2 regions of the Streptomyces sp. NBC_00569 genome follow, and region 1 is predicted to be linked to the other one. Evidence: riboswitches for the same ligand, from Rfam matches in the RefSeq annotation. Region 1 holds a riboswitch; the other holds the start of a gene.
What was found. Region 1 has a riboswitch for ZMP and ZTP ahead of OHO83_RS04080 (bifunctional 5,10-methylenetetrahydrofolate dehydrogenase/5,10-methenyltetrahydrofolate cyclohydrolase). Riboswitches for the same ligand answer to the same signal wherever they lie in the genome.
Positions count from the first base shown of each region.

Region 2: it holds a riboswitch for ZMP and ZTP, as region 1 does, so the genes downstream of both, OHO83_RS19675 (glycine hydroxymethyltransferase) here and OHO83_RS04080 (bifunctional 5,10-methylenetetrahydrofolate dehydrogenase/5,10-methenyltetrahydrofolate cyclohydrolase) in region 1, are expected to answer to the same signal.

Region 1 covers NZ_CP107783.1:865,553-873,851, reverse strand. The annotation lists gene OHO83_RS04100 (RNA-guided endonuclease InsQ/TnpB family protein) at 1-836, shown strand, start outside; gene yczE (membrane protein YczE) at 887-1,630, opposite strand; gene yczR (MocR-like transcription factor YczR) at 1,733-3,220, shown strand; gene OHO83_RS04085 (hypothetical protein) at 3,248-3,823, shown strand; gene OHO83_RS04080 (bifunctional 5,10-methylenetetrahydrofolate dehydrogenase/5,10-methenyltetrahydrofolate cyclohydrolase) at 3,771-4,649, opposite strand; ZMP/ZTP riboswitch at 4,672-4,762, opposite strand; gene OHO83_RS04075 (helix-turn-helix domain-containing protein) at 4,749-5,645, opposite strand; gene OHO83_RS04070 (NAD(P)H-dependent oxidoreductase) at 5,743-6,537, shown strand; gene OHO83_RS04065 (TIGR01777 family oxidoreductase) at 6,621-7,598, shown strand; gene OHO83_RS04060 (SDR family NAD(P)-dependent oxidoreductase) at 7,628-8,299, opposite strand, start outside.
Region 2 covers NZ_CP107783.1:4,392,357-4,399,815, reverse strand. The annotation lists gene pdxR (MocR-like pyridoxine biosynthesis transcription factor PdxR) at 1-210, shown strand, start outside; gene OHO83_RS19685 (hypothetical protein) at 284-1,129, opposite strand; gene rocD (ornithine--oxo-acid transaminase) at 1,262-2,488, opposite strand; ZMP/ZTP riboswitch at 2,606-2,692, shown strand; gene OHO83_RS19675 (glycine hydroxymethyltransferase) at 2,754-4,202, shown strand; gene OHO83_RS19670 (hypothetical protein) at 4,283-5,005, opposite strand; gene OHO83_RS19665 (hypothetical protein) at 5,173-6,036, opposite strand; gene OHO83_RS19660 (RNA polymerase sigma factor) at 6,029-6,676, opposite strand; gene trpS (tryptophan--tRNA ligase) at 6,965-7,459, shown strand, end outside.

The DNA.
Region 1 (8,299 bases):
AAGAAGTGGCGTTCACCGCCGCCCCCGAACATGTGGCGCGTCTGGCCCTGTATCGCAAGGGCGAGTCCGATCTGCTGTTCCGCGACGGCATGTGGTTCCTGATCGCCACCTGCGAGGTCCCCGAGGCCGCACTCAACACCAGCGTCACCCAGTTCCTGGGGATCGATCTGGGGATCGTGAACATCGCGACCACCTCGGACGGTCAGATCATGGCCGGACGCCGCCTGAATCGCGGACGCCTCCGCGAGCGCACCTTGCGTCAGAAGCTCCAGAGGAAGAACACCCCGTCCGCCAAACGGCGCTTGAAGAAGCGCAGGCGTAAGGAGGCGCGGCGGGTGAAGGACATCAACCACAAGATCGCGAAACATGTGGTGGTCGAGGCAGAACGCACCGGACGCGGAATCGCCCTCGAGGATCTGACGGGCATCCGCGCCCGGGTACGGCTTCGCAAGCCCCAACGGGCCACCCACTCCAGCTGGAGCTTCGCCCAGCTCGGACAGTTCATCGCGTACAAGGCCCGCAGAGCGGGGGTGCCGGTGGTGTACGTCGATCCGGCGTACACCTCCCGCACCTGCGCCGAATGCGGGTACATCGACAAGGCGAACCGGGCCTCCCAGGCCCGCTTCGTATGCCGGTCCTGCGGTGTCGTTGCACACGCGGACTGGAACGGCTCCCGCAACATCCGTCACCGTGCGGAAGAGTTGTGGCGACGCGGGGCGCAGTCAACCGCCCCAGACCCACCCCCGAACACCGGGCGTGGGACAGGACGCAAACGCAGCACCACAGCCAGTGGTGCCCGTTGTGCAAGCCCGGGACTTTCAGTCCCGGGTCGTTGACCATCGGCAGGTGTGGATCGGGTGCGTGGTGAAGGTTCACCGCGCAGACTCTACGAAGAGGTGCGGGAGCCGGTGACACGCGGGCCTGGGCGTGCGGTCCTGGTCGGGCCCGAGTAGGCGAACCGGGGCAGGAAGAACTGCGTGACGGGCCCGACGGTCAGGGCGTACAGCACGGTGCCGAGCCCCACGCCGCCGCCGAGCAGCCACCCGACGGCGAGCACGGAGACCTCGATGAACGTGCGGACGACGCGGATGGAACGTCCCGTGAGGGCGGACGCACCGGTCATCAGCCCGTCCCGGGGCCCCGGCCCGAACCGTGCGCCCACATAGACGGCGACGGACAGCGCATTGGCGAATGTCCCGGCGAGGAGGAGCCCGACGCGTTCGGGAAGCGGCAGGCCCTCGGGGACGAGCGCGAGCCCGAGGTCGGACGAGAAGGCGATGACGACGAGGTTCGCGGCGGTCCCGAACGTCGGCCGCTGCCGCAGAGGGATCCACAGCAGGAGGACGCACACTCCCACGACGGCGGTGAGCGTGCCGAAGCTCAGCGAAGTGTGCTTCTCCAGCCCCTCGTTGAGAACGCTCCAGGGACTCAGGCCCAGCCCGGCGCGGACCATGACGGCCATGCTGAATCCGTACAGGGCCAGGCCGATGAACAGCTGGGGCAAGCGGTGGAGCGGGCGTTCGCCGAGGCGTACGTAGGCGAGTGGGGGAGCGGAGCGGCTGCGCCCGGTCCCCTCGTCTCCCGGAGCCGCCTGCTCGGGGCGGGCCGTCGTGTCCGTGTCCTGCCGCATATGTGCCTGCCTCCACCGTGGGTGCCGTGGGCCTTCAAGGCCATTGCGGCAACTCTGTAGAGTGATTGGCCCGGGTGACATGGCCAATTTCGGGAGAATGGTTTGACTGACGCGAACGCCTTCCAGCCGGTGGACAAGGTGGGCCGCGCGGACCGGACCCTGGGCAGCCGCCGGCTCGCCGCGATGCTGCCCGACACCGCCGGCACGAGACCCGCCTACCGCCACCTCGCGCAGGCGATCAGCACACTCATCCTGGACGGTCGCATCGCCCTGCACGTCAGACTCCCCGCCGAGCGCGAACTGGCCGCCGCCCTCGACACCAGCAGAACCACCGTCACCGCCGTGTACGACCTGCTGCGCGAGAGCGGTTACGCACACAGCCGCCAGGGCTCGGGCACATGGACCGCCCTTCCCGAAGGCCGCACCCCCAGTGGCATCACCCGTCTCCTCAGTCCCCAGGACAGCGCGATCGACCTGGCCAGAGCCTCCCCCGGGCTCCCGCAACAGGCACTCGTCGACGCCCTCGCGCACATCACCCCGCAACTCGCCGCGCAGGCACACACCCCCGGCTACCACCCCTACGGCCTGCCCGATCTGCGCGCCGCCGTCGCCGAGCGCTACACCCGACGGGGCCTCGCCACCCTGCCCGAACAGATCCTGGTGACATCCGGCGCGCAGCACGCATTGACACTGGTCCTGGGACTGCTGAGCAGCCCCGGCGACCGGGTCATGGTCGAGAACCCGTCCTACCCGAACGCCCTCGAGGCGCTGCGTCGTGCCCGGCTGCGCACCGTGTCCGTCCCGGTGACCGAGAGCGGCTGGGACATCGAGATCACCGAATCGACCCTCCGTCAGGTCGTGCCCCAACTGGCCTACCTGATCCCCGATTTCCACAACCCGACCGGCTGCCTCATGCCCGAACACGAGCGGGCGCGCGTCCTGCGCGCGGCGGAGCGGTCCGGTACGTGGCTGGTCATCGACGAGACGCTGGCCGACCTCGCGCTCGACGTCCCCCCGCCGCCTCCCTTCGCCTCCCACGCCGCGAAGTGTGGCACCGGCCGGGTCGTCAGCATCGGCTCGATGAGCAAGACCCACTGGGGCGGCCTGCGCATCGGCTGGCTGCGCGCGCCCGCACGCCTCGTCACCGAACTCGCGGGCCAGCGCGTGGCCACCGACATGGGCGGATCGGTCGTCGACCAACTCCTGGCACTCGCCCTCCTGGACCGGGCCGACGGTCTTCTGTCGTCCCGAGTCGAGCAACTACGCGTGCAGCGCGCCGCGTTGGCCGCCGCACTGACCGATCACATGCCGCACTGGACCTGGCAACTGCCGCCCGGCGGCCTGTCGTTGTGGGTCGACCTGGGTGAACCGGTGGCCTCCGCGCTGTCCGAACGAGCCATCGACAACGGCGTCCGGATCGAGAGCGGCGCCTGCTTCGCCACCGACCCCGGCATCTTCGAGCAGCGGATGCGCATCCCGTACACGACCCCGGCGGACACCCTGCTCGAAGCCGTCCACCGCATGGCGACCGCGCTCGCCGCCGGCCTTCCGCCGGCGTCCGGCGCGCGACGGCCGCACTGGGTCGCCTGAGCATCGGAGGACGAGGGAGATCGCTGCATGGCGTACGGAGGTGAGCGTCCCGGGACCGGTCCGCTCTTTCGCCTCGCATGGCGTGGGTCCCACCACCCGGGCCGCCCCGTCGAGGACCAGTGGATCGCCCTCGACGGAGATGCGGACGGCGGCTGGTGGTTCGACGCGTACTTCCTCGGGTGCCTGCCGCTGGGGCAAGGGGCGCCGCGGGCCGCCGAGTTCGCCCGGTGGCTCCTTGCGGCGCCGCCGCCGGGCCCGTACGAGCGGGAGTTCACGCTGATCGACCGTGAATCGCAGGCCGGATCCGCGCGGATCGCCGCCGGTACGCTCCTGACCGTCGAGTTCCTCCTGGGCCGCGAGGAACCCGACGGTCCCGAGTATCTCCAGGTGCTGCCGTCGGGCGAGACGGCCGTACGGCACCTCGGCTTCGAGGTGTGCGCACCGCTGGAGTGCGCACCGCTGCCGCGCGCCGCCCTCGAGATGGCGGCCGCCGGACTTCTCGACGCCGCCACCGACCGGGGATCCCGGATGCGCGATCGGCGCGGTCCCGTCAGACGAGCGCGCGATCGAGGTCCGCACCGAGCTGGTGGTACGCCGCGGTGACCGTCTGGGCCAGGAGGACGGCGATGGTCATGGGGCCCACCCCGCCGGGGACGGGAGTGATCAGGCGGGCCCGCTCGGCCGCGGTGTCGAAATCGACGTCGCCGACGTTGCCCGCGTTGTAGCCCGCGTCGATCACGACCGCGCCGGGCTTGATGTCCTCGCCGCGGATGAGCCGGGGCCGGCCCACGGCCGCCACCACGATGTCCGCCTCCCGCACGTACGCGCTCAGGTCGGCCGTGCGGGAGTGGCAGTACGTCACGGTGGCGTCCCGGGCGAGCAGGAGCATCCCGGCCGGCTTGCCGAGGATCGCGCTCCGGCCCACGACCACCGCGTGCCGCCCCGCGACATCGACGTCGTACTCGTCGAGGAGCCGCATGATTCCGCCCGGTGTGCAGGAGACGAACCCGGGCAGTCCGAAGGCCATCGCGCCGAACGAGGTCATGGTGACGCCGTCGACGTCCTTCTCCGGGGCGATGGCCTCGAACGCCGCGCGTTCGTCGATGTGCGGGCCCACGGGGTGCTGGAGCAGGATTCCGTGCACCGACGCGTCCTGCGACAGCTCGCGGAGAGTGGCGACCAGCTCCGCGGTCGTCGTTTCGGCGGGGAGCTGGACGCGCCGCGACTCGATACCGGCCTTGGCGCAGCGGGCCTGCTTCATACGGACGTACGTGACGGAGGCGGGATCCTCACCCACCAGGACGGTCGCGAGGCAGGGCGCCGAGCCCGTACGCCTCACCAGCTCCGCCGCTCTGCCCGCGGACTCCTCGACGAGGCGCCGGGCCGTGCCGGTGCCGTCCATGAGGTGGGCTGTCGGTGTCGGGGACATGGTCGCCTCCCAGGCGTCATTGACCATTCGCCCAGGCGCACGGCATACATCGACCCTTTGGTCAGGCCGCTCCCCGGTGGTTCTCCACCCCAGCGCCAGTCACGGCCTGTCCGACACTGTAACGGTTTCGGTCAGCCGTGCGAGAGCCGCGGCCTCCTCGCTGCCGTCCTCGGCGCTGAAGACATGCACCACCAGGCCCGTCTCGCCGGGCGCGGCCGGTACGTGCAGCGTCTCGAAGTCCAGGGTGAGCAGCCCGGCCACCGGGTGCCTCAGGCGCTTGCGCCCCGCCGCGCACATCACGACCTCGCCGCTGTCCCAGATGCGCCTGAACTCCGCGCTGTGCGAGGTGAGTTCGGCGATGAGGCCCGCCAGTTCCGTGTCGTCCGGGTAGCGCCCCGACCAGACGCGCAGCTGGCCCACGGCCTCCGCCGCCCGGTCCTCCCACTCCGGGTGGACGACGCGCGAGGCGGGGTCGAGGAACAGGTACCGCGCGTTGTTGCGGTCGCGGCGGGCCGGCTCGGCCAGGCCGCCGATCAGCTCGGCGCCGAGCGCGTTCCACGCCACCACGTCCAGGCGGTGGTTCGTGGCGAAGGCCGGGAAGCCGGCCATGGAGTCGAGGAGCCGCCGCAGCATCGGGCTCACCCGGGCCTCGGGCGCGGGGCCCCGCCGGGCGCCTGCCAGGGTGGCGAGATGCCCGCGCTCCGCCGTGTCGAGGCCGAGCGCTCCGGCGAGCGCGTCGACGACCTCGGCGGACGGCTGAGTGGCGCGGCCCTGTTCCAGGCGCACGTAGTAGTCCACGCTGATCCCGGCGAGCTGCGCCAGCTCCTCGCGGCGCAGTCCCCGCACCCGTCGGCGGCGGCCGCCGGAGAGCCCGACGTGCTCCGGTGCGACGCGCGCGCGGCGGGCGCGGAGAAAGTCACCGAGACCGTGCTGCGAGCCGCCGGTGGTGAGGGTGGTAACCGCGTCCGTTCCCCCGATGTGGTTCACGCCGTCCATGGGCCCAAGTATGCGTGGTCCTCGCAGTACCAGGATCAGCGTTCCGCCGTTGACCAGGGTGCTGGCTGCCCGGACGCGCCCGGGCGAACGTGGTGGCATGAACGACACGACGCCTCGGCGGCCCAAGAAGATCCTCGTGGTCAGCGCCCACCCGGAACCCCGTTCGCTCAACTCCGCGTTGACCGACTTCGCGGTCGAGCACCTGCGCACGGCAGGACATGAGGTGAAGGTGTCCGACCTCTACGCGATGAAGTGGAAGGCGACGGTGGACGCCGACGACTTCCCCGAGCACACCGGAGCGGGCCGGCTGCACGTGATGGCCGACTCCGAGCGGGCGACGCTCTCGGGCGGTCTGTCGCCCGACGTCGCGGCGGAGCAGGAGAAGGTGCGCTGGTCGGACGCAGTGGTCCTGCAGTTCCCGATGTGGTGGTTCTCGGCGCCCGCGATCCTCAAGGGCTGGATCGACCGGGTCTTCACGAGCGGCTTCGCGTACGGCCCCGCGGTCCCGCCGCCGTACGGCGAAAGCTCCCTGCCGGGCAGGCGGGCGCTCGTGTCGGTGACCGTCGGCGCGCGCGAGTCGGCGTTCTCCGATCGAGGCATCCACGGAAGCCTCGACGACGTCCTGCACCCCGTCCAGCACGGCCTGTTCTGGTTCACCGGCATGAGCCCGCTGGAGCCGTTCGCGGTGTACAGCGCGAACGAGCTCCCCGACGACCGCTTCGTCACGGCACGGAAGGAGTACGCCCGACGGCTCGACACACTCTTCACGGCCACGCCGGTCCCCTTCCGGTCGCTCACGGGCGGGGACTACGACCACGACATGAGGCTCCTGCCGGGGGTGGAGACCCCGGGTGCGAGGGGGCTCGGTCTGCACGTCCGCGACCGGGGCTGAGGGCCTTCTCGACTACTCCCTTCTCGATTTGAACACGTTCAAATGTCTGCGCTAGGGTGGTGCCGACGCGATGAGGGGGCTCCATGAAGATCGTGATACCCGGCGGCACCGGGCAGGTGGGGACGATCCTGAAGCGTGAACTGGCCGAAGCGGGACACGAAGTCGTGGTCCTCACGCGGCGGCCGGTGCGCGAGGGGGAAACGCGCTGGGACGGCGAGACCCTGGGGCCTTGGGCCGAGGCCGTCGACGGCAGCGATGCCGTGATCAACCTCGCCGGACGCAGCGTCAGTTGCCGCTACACCCCCGCCAACCTCCGGGCCATGATGGACTCGCGCGTGCGGTCCGCCGAAGTCGTCGGCGAGGCCGTCGCCGCCGCCGCGCGACCTCCGAGGGTGTGGCTGCAGATGAGTACGGCGACCGTCTACGCCCACAGCTTCGCCGCACCGAACGACGAGGCGACCGGCGTGCTCGGCGGCGACGAGGCCGGCGTCCCCGGCTACTGGAGCTACAGCGTCGAGATCGCCAAGGCGTGGGAGCGAGCGCAGGAGCGGGCGGACACCCCGCACACCCGCAAGGCCGCCCTGCGCTCCGCGATGGTCATGAGCCCCGACCGCGGCGGCGTCTTCGACATCCTCCTGCGCCTGGCCAGACTCGGCCTCGGCGGTCCGGTCGCGGGCGGCGGCCAGTACGTGTCCTGGATCTACGACCGTGACTTCGCCCGAGCGGTCCGGTTCCTGATCGAACGCGACGACCTGGACGGGCCCGTGAACCTCGCCGCCCCAGAGCCGCTGCCGCAGCGTGACTTCATGCGCGCGCTTCGTACGGCATGGGGCGTCCCGGTGGGCCTGCCCGCGACGAAGTGGATGGCCGAACTCGGCGCGTTCGCGCTCCGCTCGGACACCGAACTCCTTCTGAAGAGCCGCCGCGTCGTCCCGGGCCGGCTGCTCGACGCGGGCTTCTCCTTCGACCATCCCGCGTGGCCCGATGCCGCCGCCAACCTCGCGCGGCGTGTACGCGGGGGACGTGACGTCACGCGGGACATGGCGGACGGACTGGTGTGAGGCGGGGGCCCGTCGGGCGACCCGCGTCGTCACCAGGGGAGCGGGCCCTCCGCGGCTACGTACGTGCCGGTCGGGCCGTCGGGGCCCAGCTGGGCCATGCGCACGATGATCTCGGCGCCCTCCTCGACGGTCTGGATGCCGGTGTGGGCGTTCAGGTCCGTCGCGGTGTAGCCGGGCTCGACCGCGTTGATCCGCATGCCGGGGAACGCCTTCGCGTACTGCACGGTGATCATGTTCACCGCCGTCTTCGACGCCGGGTAGGCGACTCCGGGATAGGCGTGGGTCGGCGTACCCGCGTCGGTGACCCGCGCCAGCGATGCCAGGCCGCTGCTCAGGTTGACCACGACCGGCGCCTCGGACTTCTGCAGCAGGGGCAGGAACGCGTGGGTGACACGTACGACGCCGAAGACGTTCGTCTCGAAGGTCGACCGCATCTCGTCGGCCGTCACGTCCGCGGCGCCGATCACGCCGCCGTCAGGGGTCCGGCCCTCGATGCCGGCGTTGTTGATCAGCACGTCAAGTCCGCCGTCGGCCTCGATGGCCTTGGCGGCGGCGGCGACGGAAGCGTCGTCCGTGACGTCGAGCTGAACCCAGAGTGAGCCGAGCCGCTCAGCGGCGCGGCGGCCGCGCTCCGGGTCGCGGCTGCCCACGTAGACGGTGTGGCCTGCGGCGACGAGCCGACGGGCGGTCTCGAAGCCGAG
Region 2 (7,459 bases), 3.5 Mb from region 1:
CACGCCGTCCTCCAACTCCCGCCCGGCACCGAACAGTCCGTGGTCCGCGCCGCCGCCTGGCAGCGACTGGGAGTCTCCGGCCTCTCCAGCTTCCGCCACGACGCGGCCACCACCGAACCACCCTTGGACGCCCTGGTGGTCGGCTACGGAACCCCACCGGACCACGCCTGGACAAGCGCGCTGGAGGCCTTGTGCCGGGCGCTGCCATAAGGGACCGGCATCGGGCGGCAGGCGTCTCGGGTCGGGTCGGGGCGGCCAACGTCCGGCGCGGCCAAGGTTCGGGTCAGACCCGGGCCGGTGCGGACGCGTCCTCCACCGGTGCCTCCCCGAAGCGCGCCAACGCCAACGCCCCCGCCACGGCCACCACGAATCCGAGAACCGCCAGCCAGCCCAGCCCCTCGCGCGTGCGATCCCCGAGCCAGATCACCCCGACCAGCGCCGGCCACACCGTCTCGCCCACGACCATCCCCGCCGTGGCCGTGGTGACCGACCCCTTCTGCAACGCCGAGGTCAGCAGCAGAAACGCCGCACCCCCACCGAGCAGCAGTGCGTACGTCGCCGGATTGCTCAGCAGCGCGCCGGGCGACACGTCGTCGATGAGCCGTACCGACACCTCCACCACCCCGAACCCGAACCCCGAGCCGAGCCCCAGCGCGAGCGCCCGGCCCCGCCCCGGCAGCCGCCCGGCCACCGCCCCGATCAACAGCACCCCGAGCGCCGTCCCCAGCATCGCGTACCGCAACGTGACCGAACCGGTCTCCTCTCCCTCCGTCCCGGACGCCAGCCCCAACATTGCGAGCCCCGCCACCACCAGCCCGACAGCGCCCCACTCGACGCCGCTCAGCCGTACGTCCAGCAGCCGCGTGGAGACCACCGCCGTCACCGCCAGACTCGCGGCGAGCGCCGCCCCGACGGCGTAGATCGGAATGGACCGCAGCGCCACGACCTGCAACACGAACCCGAGCAGGTCGAGCCCCAGCCCGGCGACATAACGCCACTGCCGCAGCGCCCGTAGCAACAGCGCGGCGTCGACACCGGACCCCGTCCCCGGCTCCGCGGCTCGCGCGGCCATCGCCTGCAACACGGAAGCCGTACCGAAACAGACCGCCGCCCCGAGCGCGCAAAGCATTCCAAGAAGCACAAAGCGACTGTAGAGGTTGTGCCTACGCCGACCGGCCGGTGAGCGGCTCCCCGTCCGGGGGCGCCCCCGTCAGTGGCCGGACCACGAGTGGGCCGCCCGTGCGCCGGAGGCGCACCACCGTCAGACCGCCAGGACCGCCCGGAGCCGGTCGAGCCCCCAGTCCAGGTCCTCTTTACTGATCACCAGAGGGGGAGCGATCCGGATCGTGCTGCCGTGGGTGTCCTTGACCAGGACGCCCTTGGCCATCAACTTCTGCGAGATCTCCCTTCCCGTCCCGTACGACGGATCGATGTCGATCCCCGCCCACAGCCCGCGTCCCCGCACCTGCGTCACCTTGCCCGTGTCCGTCAGCAGCCCGAGCTCCGCGTGGAGATGCTCGCCCAGCTCGGCCGCCCGCTGCTGGAACTCCCCGGTGCGCAGCATCGCGATGACCTCGAGCGCCACCGCACAGGCCAGCGGATTCCCGCCGAACGTCGACCCGTGCTCACCCGGCTTGAACACCCCGAGCACCTCACTGCTGGACACCACCGCCGACACCGGCACGACCCCACCGCCGAGCGCCTTGCCCAGCACGTACATGTCGGGCACCACGCCCTCGTGCTCACAGGCGAACGTCCGCCCGGTCCGTCCGAGTCCCGACTGGATCTCGTCCGCGATGAACAACACGTTCCGCTCGCGGGTCAACTCCCTTACCGCCGGCAGATATCCGGCCGGCGGTACGAGGACACCGGCCTCGCCCTGGATCGGTTCGAGCAGCACCGCGACGGTGTTCTCGGTGACAGCGCCGCGCAACGCCGTCAGATCGCCGTACGGCACGATCTCGAACCCCGGCGTGTAGGGACCGAAGTCCGCGCGCGCCTCATGGTCCGTGGAGAAGCTGACGATGGTCGTGGTGCGCCCGTGGAAGTTGTTGCCCGCCACGACGATCTTCGCTCTCCCGTCGAGCACCCCCTTGACCTGGTACCCCCACTTTCTCGCCGTCTTCACGGCGGTCTCGACCGCCTCCGCCCCTGTGTTCATCGGCAGCACCATGTCCATGCCGCACAGCTCCGCGAGCTGGTTGCAGAACGCGGCGAACCGGTCGTGGTAGAAGGCCCGGGACGTCAGCGTCACCCGCTCCAGCTGCGCCTTGGCGGCCTCGATGAGCCGCCGGTTTCCATGGCCGAAGTTGAGGGCTGAGTAGCCGGCGAGCATGTCGAGGTACCGGCGCCCCTCGACATCCGTCATCCAGGCGCCCTCCGCCGTCGCGACCACGACGGGCAGCGGATGGTAGTTGTGCGCACTGTGCGCCTCGGACGCGGTGATGAAGGCTTCCGTTGCGGCATTCGGAGGAGTCACAGCAGTCACGGGATCTCCGTTCTTACAGCTCTGATGGCGCGAAGACGTGGGCTTGTGGCCCCTTCCTATCGTCGCTCGCATCGTGGACCGGGAAACCCCGTCCTGCGGCGCGCCCGGTAGTGTGGCCCGCAGGGCCGTGACTGGCGCGCTGGGATGGGACCGACCATCGGGGAGCGGCCTGTGAACTGTGTGCCGTGCGCCTGGGCCGACCCGTGAACCTCCTGCTCTCGACCTCGCTCGAGCAGAGGAGGTCCCATCCGTCCGGAGGTCCGTCATGTCAGAGCCCACCCTCTCCACCGAGTCCGTAGCGTTCCGCAGCGCCCTCGACGTGATCCGGGCTGTCGAGCCCCGCGTGGCCGACGCCATCGGCCAGGAGATCGCCGACCAGCGCGAGATGCTCAAGCTGATCGCCAGCGAGAACTACGCGTCCCCGGCCACCCTCCTCGCGATGGGTAACTGGTTCAGCGACAAGTACGCCGAGGGCACCGTCGGCCGCCGCTTCTACGCCGGCTGCCGCAACGTCGACACCGTCGAGGCCCTCGCCGCCGAACACGCCCGCGAGCTCTTCGGCGCCCGCCACGCCTATGTACAGCCGCACTCCGGCATCGACGCCAACCTCGTCGCCTTCTGGGCCGTTCTCGCCCAGCGCGTCGAGGCGCCCGCCCTGGAGCTGGCCGGCGTTCGCAACGTGAACGACCTCTCCGACGCCGACTGGGCCGAGCTCCGTCAGGCCTTCGGCAACCAGCGCATGCTCGGCATGTCCCTGGACGCCGGCGGCCACCTCACCCACGGCTTCCGCCCGAACATCTCCGGCAAGATGTTCGACCAGCGCAGCTACGGCACCGACCCGCAGACCGGCCTCGTCGACTACGAAGCCCTGCGCGCCACCGCCCGCGACTTCAAGCCGCTGATCATCGTCGCCGGCTACTCCGCCTACCCCCGCCTGGTGAACTTCCGCATCATGCGCGAGATCGCCGACGAGGTCGGGGCGACCCTCATGGTCGACATGGCGCACTTCGCGGGCCTGGTCGCCGGCAAGGTCCTCACCGGCGACTTCGACCCGGTGCCGCACGCCCAGATCGTCACCACCACGACGCACAAGTCGCTGCGCGGCCCGCGCGGCGGCATGGTGCTCTGCGACGACTCGCTCGCCGACCAGGTCGACCGTGGCTGCCCCATGGTCCTCGGCGGTCCGCTGCCGCACGTCATGGCCGCCAAGGCCGTCGCCCTGGCGGAGGCCCGCCGTCCCGAGTTCCGCGAGTACGCCCAGTCCGTCGTCGACAACGCCCGAGCCCTGGCCGAGGGCCTGACCCGCCGTGGCGCCACCCTCGTCACGGGCGGCACGGACAACCACCTCAACCTGATCGATGTCGCCACCTCCTACGAGCTCACCGGCCGCCAGGCCGAGAACGCGCTCCTCGACTCCGGCATCGTCACCAACCGCAACTCCATCCCCTCCGACCCGAACGGTGCCTGGTACACGTCCGGCATCCGCATCGGCACCCCTGCCCTGACCACCCGTGGCCTGGGCACCGCGGAGATGGACGAGGTCGCGGGCCTCATCGACCGCGTGCTCACTGCCGCCGAAGCGGGCACCACCAGCAAGGGCGCGCCCTCCAAGGCGCAGCACGTCCTGGACGAGAAGATCGCCGACGAGGTCTCCACGCGAGCGTCCGACCTGCTGAGCGGCTTCCCGCTCTACCCCGAGGTCGACCTCACCTGATCGCTTGACCGGCCCGTCACCAGCCGCACCGGCGGGTCGGTCAGTGCGTTCCCCCAGCCGTGAGAGCTGGAGAGCGCCTCTCAGGAATCGATCAGCTGCTGCCGTGGTCCCGCGTCGGGCGGGGTCCCACCCGTCCCGCGACGACCCGGCAGCCTGTCGGCCAGGGGCCGCAGCACCAGAGCCAGCGCGGCGCCCGCCACCAGCCCCGGTATCGCCCACCACCAGTCCACCCCGTCGTTCGGCCCGGCTGCCGAGGCCCGCGCGCCTGAGGACGACCCGGTATCGCGACCGTCGGCTGTCGGAGCCGGAGCTCCACCCAGCGCTTCCTTGGACCGGTCGGGTGACTGCCAGGGCGCCGGGAAGATCGGACTCCCGCCCTTTTCGGACCGCGCGCCCATGACCCCGAGATCCTTCAGGAGCGCGCGCAGCTCCGCAGGCTTACGGGCCTTGTGCCAGTACCCGTTGTAGGAGTCAGGCACGTGCGTCGCTGTGTGTATCCAGACGTCCTTCGTGCCCGGCGAGTCCGGATAGACCCGGTCGACCCGCCACGGCAGCACGTCGTGCACCAGCCATGTGACATTGAGCTGACGCCCCGCGCCTATGCCCAAGCCGGGCGGCTCCTCCCTTCGCCCCTGATCCGGCTCGCCCAGGAGACTCTCCAGCGGCCCGTACTTCTTGTCACTGAAATAGAGCGACGCGCTCTGGCCGCTCTCGGGCGACACCACCAGAACGCTCGTCGGTCCGCCGGCCGACGCCCCTGACGCGCTCAGCAGCATCGCGGCGATTGCCGCCGTCAGTGCCACCGCCAGCGCGGCCGGCCTTCGTAGTGTTCGCATCCGATCCCCCAGCTGCTCCCGGCACGGCCCGCCCGTGTCGATTCACTTCTGGTACACCGCTCGACCCGACCGGGTTCCCAACTTCGGTGTGCGAGTTCTCGGTTGCGTGAGCTCGCCGGCCCAGCCCGCGGACATCAGCGGTGGGCGTCCGGCTTTCGTACCGACCGTGCGATCTCCATCGCCCGCTCCCGGGAATCGACTCCCTCCAGGCGGAGCGTCATCTCCTGTCGGCGGGTCCACAGGAGTGTCGGGCCCGCGGTGCGTTCCGAACGGGTCCACCGGTCGCCGTTGCCGTCGAGCATCCAAAAACCGAGCAGATGCGGCTGGGCGAACCACAGGCCCGTACCCCGGCCCAGGTCGACCCAGTGCAGCTGCGTGCGCACCGATTTCATGTACCCGATGTCGAGCTGCGCCGGGTACTCGTCGAGTCGGATCGTGTGCCCGTCCTCGCGCCAGCACAGTGTGATCAAGAAGCGCGACTTCGGTTCCCGTGTCACCGTCACGGCGTCCGGCATTCCCAGCTCGCCCGGCACCAGCGGTTCGAATCCGGCGTCTCGTCGGGCCTCGCCCAGCGAGAGCGACGAGCCGCACCCGGGGACGTGCACACCGGACGACGGCAGGGCCGACGGGTCGTACCGGACCTCCACCCCGCCGAAGCCGAACCACTCGGCGACCGCAGCCCGCACCGGAGGCGTGAGCACGAGCACGGTCAGCACTCCGCACAGCCCCGCCGTGAGCATCCGCCACCGCTCCCGTATCCAGCGACGCGCCCGCCGCACCCGGACAGGGCCCGCCCCCGGCTCGGCGACCGGTGCCGGAACGGACTCGGCGAGTATCTGTGCCAGCACCCGCTCGGCCATCGACTCGCCGCCGGGGCCCAGGCCGTCCAGGGACCTGCCCAGCGCCCGCAGCTCAGCCGGCAGCCCACGGTCCGCGCGGGGCCCGTGCTCCTTGCCGGTGCGCCGGCTCCCGTCGTCCTCGTGACGCGGTTCACTCATGCTCATCACCTCCCTCCCGCGGGTCCAGCTCCGCCGGAAGAATCCGCTTCAGCTTCCGCAGCGCGCGATTGAGCCTCGATTTCACGGTGCCGCGCGGCCAGCCGAGCGCCTCGGCCGTCTCCGCCTCGTCCATCTCGAGCAGATACCGGTACGTGACGACCAGCCGATGGTCCTCGCTCAGCTCCTCGAGCGCGGCGAGCAACGCCGTCCGCCGCTCGTCGTGGACGGCCGCGACCGCCGGATCCGTGGTCTCGGGTATCAGCGGCTCGGCCTCTATCAACGTCGCTTCCCGCCCCACGACCGAACGCTGTCGCACCGCCGAGCGCACTGTGTTCCTCGTCTCATTGGCGACGATCGCGAGCAGCCACGGCTTGAACGACGCGTCGTCCCGAAACTGTCTCAGGGCGCAGTACGCCTTGAAGAAGGCCTGCTGCACCACGTCCTCCGCGTCCGCTCCTGCCCCGAGGGCCCGGGCCGCCCGCAGCGCCAGCCCGGTGAAGGCGCGCACCAGCACCGCGTACGCCTCCACGTCTCCGGCGCGCACGCGAGCGATCACCGCACGCTCGTCGTCGACGACGCGGCCCCCCTCCAGGACCTCCCCCTGTGTCCTCACATCGTTGATACACCGCACCCCGCGCATCGGTTCCCACCCGTCGCACAGGTTTTTCCGTACCGTCCCGCAAGGCAGGTCCGTACCGTCCCGCAAGGCAGGTCTGTACCGGCCCGAAAGGCAGGTCCGAAGCGAGAGCGAAGCCGGGTCTTGAAGCCAGGTCCGTGGCCAGGTCTGGTGGCCAGGTCCCGGAGCCGGGTTCCGGCGACACGCCGGGAGGGGTGGGCGACAGCGCTCCGTACACGGTTTCAGCACTTGTCGTGCACCCGTCGCCCACCTGTTTCCAACCAATGAGAGACACCTGAGAGAATGAGGAGCATGGCCTCTGATCGTCCCCGCGTGCTCTCCGGAATCCAGCCCACCGCTGGCTCGTTCCACCTCGGCAACTACCTCGGCGCGGTCCGCCAGTGGGTGGCGCTGCAGGAGTCTCACGACGCGTTCTACATGGTTGTGGACCTGCACGCGATCACCGTGCCGCAGGACCCCAAGGAGCTCCGGGCCAACACCCGGCTCGCCGCCGCGCAGCTCCTCGCCGCCGGCCTGGACCCGGACCGCTGCACGCTGTTCGTGCAGAGCCACGTCCCCGAGCACGCACAGCTCGGCTGGGTCATGAACTGTCTGACGGGCTTCGGCGAGGCCTCACGCATGACGCAGTTCAAGGACAAGTCCGCCAAGCAGGGCGCCGACCGCGCGACCGTCGGTCTCTTCACCTACCCGATCCTCCAGGTCGCGGACATCCTGCTCTACCAGGCCGACCAGGTGCCCGTGGGAGAGGACCAGCGCCAGCACATCGAGCTGACGCGCGACCTCGCC